2 linked regions of the Mucilaginibacter gracilis genome follow. The protein of the gene in region 2 interacts with the protein of the main gene of each other region in a pairwise test. Links are inferred from orthologs where the notes say so. Each region holds a gene or a part of one and is shown on either strand. Other genes may lie near its edges.

The links. Proteins that work in one complex are often made in the same cells at the same time.
Region 1: the proteins of BDD43_RS07685 (region 2) and BDD43_RS16405 interact in binary tests that used the Escherichia coli proteins (3 or more experiments, as listed by UniProt). The link is inferred for Mucilaginibacter gracilis from one-to-one orthologs.

Annotation. Positions count from the first base shown.
Region 1 is NZ_RBKU01000001.1:3,740,542-3,744,703, reverse strand. What follows is about bases 708-3,615. They hold BDD43_RS16405 (methionine aminotransferase), read left to right. Parts: upstream 708-1,542; coding sequence 1,543-2,688; downstream 2,689-3,615. Other genes in these bases: BDD43_RS16400 (amidohydrolase), read left to right, coding at 2,730-3,509; BDD43_RS16410 (ABC transporter substrate-binding protein), read right to left, coding at 708-1,452. Also shown: BDD43_RS16415 (ABC transporter permease), read right to left, coding at 1-484; more of BDD43_RS16410, read right to left, coding at 484-707; BDD43_RS16395 (GH92 family glycosyl hydrolase), read left to right, coding at 3,832-4,162. UniProt on the Escherichia coli protein: Shows aminotransferase activity with methionine and histidine as substrates, and to a lesser extent also with phenylalanine.
Region 2 is NZ_RBKU01000001.1:1,777,535-1,781,762, reverse strand. What follows is about bases 704-3,677. They hold BDD43_RS07685 (cytochrome c oxidase subunit I), read right to left. Parts: upstream 3,146-3,677; coding sequence 1,262-3,145; downstream 704-1,261. Other genes in these bases: BDD43_RS07680 (cytochrome c oxidase subunit II), read right to left, coding at 3,165-3,677; BDD43_RS07690 (COX15/CtaA family protein), read right to left, coding at 704-1,094. Outside these bases: cyoE (heme o synthase), read right to left, coding at 1-33; more of BDD43_RS07690, read right to left, coding at 33-703; more of BDD43_RS07680, read right to left, coding at 3,678-4,228. UniProt on the Escherichia coli protein: Cytochrome bo(3) ubiquinol oxidase is the terminal enzyme in the aerobic respiratory chain of E.coli that predominates when cells are grown at high aeration.

The DNA.
Region 1 (4,162 bases), 2.0 Mb from region 2 along the record:
TACCTGTGGCGCGCATGGCTATGCCAAAATCGGTTTTTAGCAAGTAGCCTATAATAAAGGCTATCAAAACCACAAAAACTGCTATTAAAAACAAAGAGTTTTGGTTAGGATTGGCTAAAAGCTTCACCAGATCAAACAAGGTTGGCACATTTAACGGTAAGTTGGAACGCCCCATAATAATGAGGTTTACCGAGTATAAAGCCGTCATTACCAAAATACCCGCCAGCAAGGCGTTAATTTTAAGTTTAGTATGTATTAAACCCGTTAAGGCTCCGGCAATGCCACCTGCAACCATAACGGCGGGCAATATTAAGCCGGCTTGTAAGTGGTGGTTTAGCAAAACTGCTGTTACAACACCACCCAGGGCATAACTACCATCGGTAGTAATATCGGGGATGTTAAATATTTTCATCGAGATGTAAATACCCAAGGCAATGCCCGAAAAGCAAAGCCCTTGTATAAGCGCGGTTAAAAAAAAATCCATTACTTAACCACCTCAAATGATGCCGGGATGGCAATATGATACTTTTTTGCCGATGTTGGGTTGTAAACCCGCTTGCGCACTTTAACCATTTCGGGTTTCAAGCCATCGGTTTTATGGGTTTTTAAATATTGGGCAGCCTGCTCCCCGGCCTGGTATCCCCATTGGTAAATATCGGCACCAAAAGCGGCAACTGCGCCGCGCTCCACTAAACCGGCTTCGCTGGTAAAAATAGGGACTTGCTTTTGATCGCAACTTTTTACAATGGTTTCAAAAGACGAAAAAACCGTGTTATCCGGGTTGGCAAAAAAAGCATCGATATTTTTACCCAATAACGATTGTGTAACCAGCTGAGCATCTGCCGAAGCATTTACCGGCAAAGCCACAAGGCTCACGTTCAGTTTATCGGCCAAAGCCTTAATGCGGTTCATGGCATCAACAGATTGCGGTTCTGATTGATTATAGATCATCCCGACTACCAATTTCCCACTTTTAGGTTTAACCAGTTGGGTTATAATAGTAAAAGAGGTATCAATATAAGCCAGGTCCTCTTCCACTCCAAAGCGGTTAGCGGGGCTTTTGCCGGTCGCGTCGTCAACCTTCATTAAGGCAGCCGTGGGTGCTACCATTTGGAAAACCGGGATAGTTTTGGTTTTTTGCAAAGCGGCAATAGTTGATAGCGTGGTGCAGGTAGCCAGCAAATCAACCTTTTCACTGATGAAATAATTCACTATTTGTCCTAAAACAGGTTGTGATAGCTGTGCGTTCCTGAAAATAATTTTTACATTTTTCTGATCTTCGCTAAAGCCATTATTCTTCAAAGCATCAACAAAACCGGTGCGTGCCTTGGCTAAAGTGGCATCTTCAAGGGCATCAACAAAACCAATAGTGGGCACATCGCTTTTTTTTGAACTGCAAGCGGTTAATAATAAACTAATTAAAGTAAGTAGTAGTAAAACCTTTTTCTTCATTAGGCTAATTTAAACATTTTAGTGCATAGGCAAATTTATATATGGGCATTAGTTTGATACTGGTTAACTTTTTTGGTTATTTTTACGAGTATGATACGTATAGCTTCAAAACTGCCGCAAGTAGGTACAACTATATTTACCACCATGTCTGCCCTGGCGGCAGAGGTTGGGGCCATTAATTTATCGCAGGGCTTTCCTGATTATGATTGTCCGCCCCAACTGGTTGAACTGATTTATAAAGCCATGAAAGATGGCTATAACCAATATGCACCCATGCCGGGCCTAATGAGTCTGCGCGAACAGATAGCCATTAAAATTGAGAAGCTATACAGCGTTAACTACAACCCCGATACCGAGGTAACCGTAACCGCCGGAGCCACACAAGCTATTTTTACGGCCATAGCGGCAATTATACACCCTAACGACGAGGTAATTGTTTTTGAACCTGCTTACGATAGTTACGCGCCCGCTATTAAGGTAATGGGCGGCATTGTTAAATCGCTTGAGTTGGCACCGCCAGATTACCGTATCCCCTGGGATATGGTGCGGAAGTTGCTTACCGCGCGTACAAAAATGATTATTTTAAATTCGCCACATAACCCTACCGCTACCATATTACAAAAAAGCGATATTGACGAACTCACCATTATTGTAAAAGATCAGGATATTGTAATTTTGAGCGACGAGGTTTACGAACACCTGATATTTGATGGCCAAACCCACCACAGTATGGTTAAGTATGAAGAGTTACGGAAGCGTAGCTTCATCGTATCGTCGTTTGGTAAGCTGTTTCATAGTACCGGTTGGAAAATTGGCTATTGCGTTGCTCCCGAACAGCTAATGCGCGAATTTAGAAAGGTACACCAGTTTTTAGTGTTTAGCGTTAACTCGCCCACGCAACACGCCATTGCCGAATATTTAAAGGACGAAAATACTTATAATGGCCTCGCCGGTTTCTTTCAGCAAAAGCGCGATCACTTTCGCAACGCCATGGCGCAAACCAGGTTTGAGTTGCTGCCTTGTGCGGGCTCCTACTTTCAATCGGTGCGGTACGACAGGATAAGCGACGAAAAGGATGTTGATATTGCACTGCGTATAACCAGGGAGTTTGGCGTGGCCTCTATACCCACTTCGGGTTTTTATACCCGCAATACCGATCACCGTGTTTTAAGGTTTTGTTTCGCCAAAAGGCAAGAAACGCTGGACAATGCCGTTAATAAATTAATGAAAATTTAATTATGACTTGCTGATACACCTATTGGCCCTAAAAAAATTAAATGGATAATTTAAAGATCACCGTTTTCCAGGCATATTTATTCTGGGAAAATATTGATAAAAACCTTCAAAATATAACGCTCCGCTTAACCAGCATCCGCGAAAAAACCGATCTGATTATTTTGCCCGAGATGTTTAACACGGGTTTTAGCATGAATGTGGATACCCTTGCCGAACCCATGAACGGCAAAACAATGCAATGGATGCACACCACGGCAAAAAAATATGATTGCGTTGTTACAGGCAGCCTGATTATAGCAGAAAACGGTCAATCTTATAACCGCCTGATTTGGATGCTGCCCGACGGCACTTTTAAACATTACGATAAGCGCCATTTATTTGCCCTGGGCAAAGAGCACCAAACTTATACCGCCGGAACAGAACACCTGATAGTTGAACTGAAGGGCTGGAAGATATGCCCCGTAATTTGCTACGATTTGCGTTTCCCGGTATGGTTGCGTAATAAGGATGCCGCTTATGACTTGTTGCTGATTGTAGCCAACTGGCCCGAAAAACGCGCCCTGCACTGGCGAACCCTCATCCCCGCAAGGGCGGTTGAAAACCAGTGTTTTGTTATAGGAGTAAACCGGGTTGGGCACGATGGTAACGAGGTTTACCATTCGGGCGATTCAACTTGTATTGGCCCTAACGGCGATGTGGTTTATTATAAACGCGACGAAGAGGATGTTTACACCTTCACCATTCATCCCGAAGAACTGATTAAAATAAGGCGCGCCCTCCCCTTTTTAAAGGATGCCGACGATTTTACAATAGCATTGTAAGAAATTGTGTCACTGATAAGAAAAACTCTGTCATTACGAGATACGAAGCAACCGCACGAAGGCATATTCGCCCTGAATAGCTGCTCGGCTTATGTGCGGTTGCCACGCTTTCGCTCGCAATGACACAATGGAGCCACAACATTTCCATAACCGGGTTTATGATAGAAAATAGACAAAAGCCGGCCTTTGTGGTTTCCAATAGTTTTAATTTCCAATTAAAACCCTGTAATGTATTTGTTTATATGGTTTAAAGAGCGCATTATTGCTAACCATAAATTTTGCCCATTATAATCACAAGTCATAATTATCGTTATCACTCCATATGAAATACAAGTACTTTTGCTTTTTATTGATAGTATTAACCTTACAGGCAACGGCCCAAAAGAAAAAACCTATTGACCATACCATGCTTGTTAACCCATTTATTGGCACAGGCGGGCACGGGCATACTTATCCCGGCGCAACCGTTCCTTTCGGGATGGTGCAGTTAAGTCCCGATACCAGGCTTGAGGGCTGGGATGGATGTTCGGGCTATCATTACAGCGATACTACAGTTTATGGTTTTTCGCACACGCATTTAAGTGGCACCGGCATAGCCGATTACTGCGACATTTTATTTATGCCCACCACCGGCGACCCTAAATTGCTCAACA
Region 2 (4,228 bases):
CTTTATCAGTTTCGAAAAATCGCTCCACTTCATCAGTTACTTCCCCACACTTTAGCACCCCTGTACAAATTAAGCATCAGGTAAAATTGTGCGCCAAAAACCAAACTTGCCAAAACTATATGTATAGCCTGCGCTGCGGGTGGCAAACCCTGGTATGATAAAATTATACCTGTTACTATTTGCAGCATAATCATTAAAAAACTAAAACTCATTACCTGTTGCTGCACCGAGTGCCTGCTAAAACCACGGCGTATAAGCGCATACAACATCACGTTTGCAACTAACACCAATAACGCCAAATCGCGATGGTTGGTAAATATACTACCGGCATCGGCTATCCAACTTTCTCTGGATTGGCCTTGTAACCTGCCAGATATGGCATCTATACGCTCCCTTACCTCGGTGCCATAAGTAATTTGCACAATACTCAAAAGCAGCGCCGCAAAAGCCAAAAACCGCACTATTGGCTTTGCCGATATTTTATCGCTATAATTATTTAACCGTGCTGCATGGTAGGTGTAAATACAAACCGCCAGTATGGCCAGGGCCAATAACATATGCACGGTAACTATCCAGGCAACAAGGTTTGTTGAAACCACTATGCCCCCTAACCATCCCTGGAAACCTACTAATATCAAGTTAAAAATACTGGCTACTACTATCCGCTTTTTATCCTTTAAATAAGCAAACGAATAAACTACAGTTAACAAAAGCAAGAAGCCCGATACTACGCCAATTAAACGGTTAATATACTCCGTCCATGTTTTTGCAGCGTTAAAATCTTCGGGCAGTAATATCGATTTATCGTTGCGGATGCGGACGGCCAGATCACTAAAGCCAAAAATGTCAAGCGTATGCGCAAATCGTTGGTTTTTTGCAAGCCGTTTCGCAACATACTTGTCTTTATAATCTTTCGGTATTTCGGTAACGCTTGTTGGCGGAATATATTGATCGAAGCATTTTGGCCAATCGGGGCAACCCATTCCCGACCCAGTGCTTCGCACCACACCACCCGCTAATATCAAAATAAAGAGCGCTATTATAGTAGCCTTATTTATAATTTGAAATCGTTTTTTTTCGGGAGAAACCTTCATTGTCAGAACCTAGATGTAAGAATCAAGATACCTTTATGACACGCAAACCATTTGAAAGATCTTCCATCTTGATTCTTGCATCTTGATTCTATTTAAACAATTGGGGTATCTGTTTTAGGAAAATTCCTGCTACAGATACCCCAAAAAATCAAAACGGGTACTATATATTAATTTTCTTCCTTTGGCTTATTTTCTTTTAGCCATTTTGCATAAGCTTCAAGGCCAGCCTCGTTGTCTTCAAAATCATGAGGTAAATTAGAACTCATGGTTTGCGAAAAAGGCACAGTTTGAGGGATAAAATCTTCCTCGGCGCCTGGTTTGCTATAATCATACGGCCAACGGTAAACTGTTGGAATTTCGCCAGGCCAGTTGCCGTGTATACGCTCTACCGGTGTAGTCCACTCTAATGTGTTTGACTGCCAAGGGTTTTGAGTTGCTTTCTTACCAAAGAAAATAGAATAGAAGAAGTTGAACAAAAACGCTAACTGCGCAATTGCCGACATGATAGCTGCCCAGGTAATAAACGTATTTACCGACAACCATTGCTTCATCGATTCAAACTCGGTAAAAGCATAATAACGACGCGGAACGCCATCAAGACCCATAAAGTGCATCGGGAAAAACACAAGGTATGCACCAATAAATGTTAACCAAAAGTGCAGATAACCTAACTTTTCGTCCATTAAACGGCCAAACATTTTAGGAAACCAATGATAAACACCGGCCAACATACCAAATATTGCTGCCGAACCCATTACAAGGTGGAAGTGAGCTACTACAAAGTAAGTATCGTGCAGGTTAATATCTAAAGCTGCATTACCCAAAAATATACCGGTTAAACCACCAGAAATAAAGAATGATACTAAACCAATTGCAAACAACATAGCCGGTGTAAAACGCAGATTACCGCGCCACAGCGTAGCTAAATAGTTAAACGTTTTTACAGCCGAAGGCACAGCGATAATAAGCGTGGTTATCATAAACACACCTCCCAAAAACGGATTCATCCCGGTTACAAACATGTGGTGACCCCAAACGATAAACGACAATACGGTGATACCGATAAGAGAGTAAACCATTGCATGGTAACCAAATATTGGCTTCCTTGAGTTGGTAGCGATAACTTCGGACGAGATACCTAAAGCAGGCATAATTACGATGTACACTTCGGGGTGACCCAGGAACCAGAATAAATGTTGGAACAGGATTGGGCTACCACCTTCGTAAGGCATAACTTTTCCTTGCACAATAATATCCGACAGGTAAAAGCTTGTTCCAAAACTACGGTCAAATATCAACAATACCACACCCGCAACCAATACAGGGAAAGCCAAAACACCTAAAATAGCCGTTAAAAAGAAAGCCCAAATGGTTAATGGCATTTTCCAAAGGTCCATACCCTTGGTACGCATGTTCAACACTGTACTTACATAGTTGATACCACCCATTAGCGATGACGCAACAAACATAACCATACTGATGAGCCAAAGCGTCATACCCTCGCCCGAACCAGGCATTGCTTTTGGCAAGGCAGATAGTGGCGGGTAAATAGTCCAGCCACCGCTGGCAGGGCCCTTTTGTACAAAAAACGAACTTAGCATTACCGTACAGGCTAAAAAGAAAAACCAGTACGAAAGCATATTGAGAAATGGCGAAGCCATATCGCGGGCTCCTATTTGCAACGGTATCAATAAGTTACTAAATGTACCGCTCAAACCTGCCGTTAACACAAAGAATACCATGATGGTACCATGTATGGTTACGAGTGACAAATAAAAGTCGGGACTGATTTTACCTTCGGGAGCAAAACGGCCCAATAGCGTTTCTAATAATGGGAACGATTTTTCGGGGTAAGCCAATTGAATACGAAACATGATCGATAGCAACATCGCTATAACGGCCATCGTAATCCCTGTGATAAGGAATTGCTTGGCAATCATTTTGTGATCCTGACTGAAGATATATTTTGTTATGAACGTATCGTGGTGATGATGTTCGTGATCGTGATCTTGCTGACCAACCTCATGACCGTGAACTGCTAATGTTGACATATTCGCTAATCTTAATATATTAATTATTTAATGCTAATCTGTTTTGAGCCGCTTCTTTTGTTTGGCCGTTATCCGCCAATTTCAATTCCTTCTTCAATGCATCACTTAGATAAGGCTTTTGTTTTGACAGCCAATCATTATACTCTGCATCGGTAACAATACGTACCACTTTTTGCATGTTATAGTGACTGCCACCGCATATTTTATTACAGTATAGCAGATATTCAAATTTAGGGTTATCAACCTTGCTACGCATTTCGCTGGTAGTAATAGTTGGTGTAAATTTAAAGTAAGTAGGTAAACCCGGCACAGCGTTCAACTGTACACGGAAATGAGGCATATAAACCGAGTGTATAACATCCTGGGCCGAGATATTTATCCTCACCGCTCTGTTAACAGGCAAAACCAGCGTATCGGCGTGAAGGTCGTCAAAGCTGTTTTTATCTTTAAAATCAACACCAAGTATGTTGCTGGCACTGTATAAGGTGTATTTTTTTGAACCCAACTTACCATCTTTACCAGGGTAACGTATTTCCCATGCAAACTGGTGGCCGGTAACATCAACATTAATGTCACCCTTCTCTTCGGTTGTATTGGTAATTTCTTTCCAGGTAAAAAAGCCGGTAATTACCAGTATAGTTAATACAATAGCAGGTATTACAGTCCAAATTTTCTCAATGGTATTGTTATGCGGGTAAAAGTAAGCCTTGCGTTTGCCTGTATTACGGTATTTAAACGAGAAGGTAAACAGTAAAATTTGTGTAATTACAAATACAATAACTGTTATACCAAAGGTAACCATAAACATATTGTCGGTTTTTACGCCGTGTATTGAAGCGGCCTCGGGTAACAGCATACTGCCTTGTACCGTAAACGACCAAAATGCACCGTATAAACCAACCGCCAGAAACAGTACGAATAACGCACCCATAACATTGTTCCAGTTTACCGCTTTTTTGCCTTGTATTTGCAGGGTTAAATCGTAAACGCGCAATATTTTACCAATAATACCAACAATGATGCATACCAGCACAAGCAATAAGGAATAATAGCCAACGCTTGTCCACATCGCGCTCTTTGCAG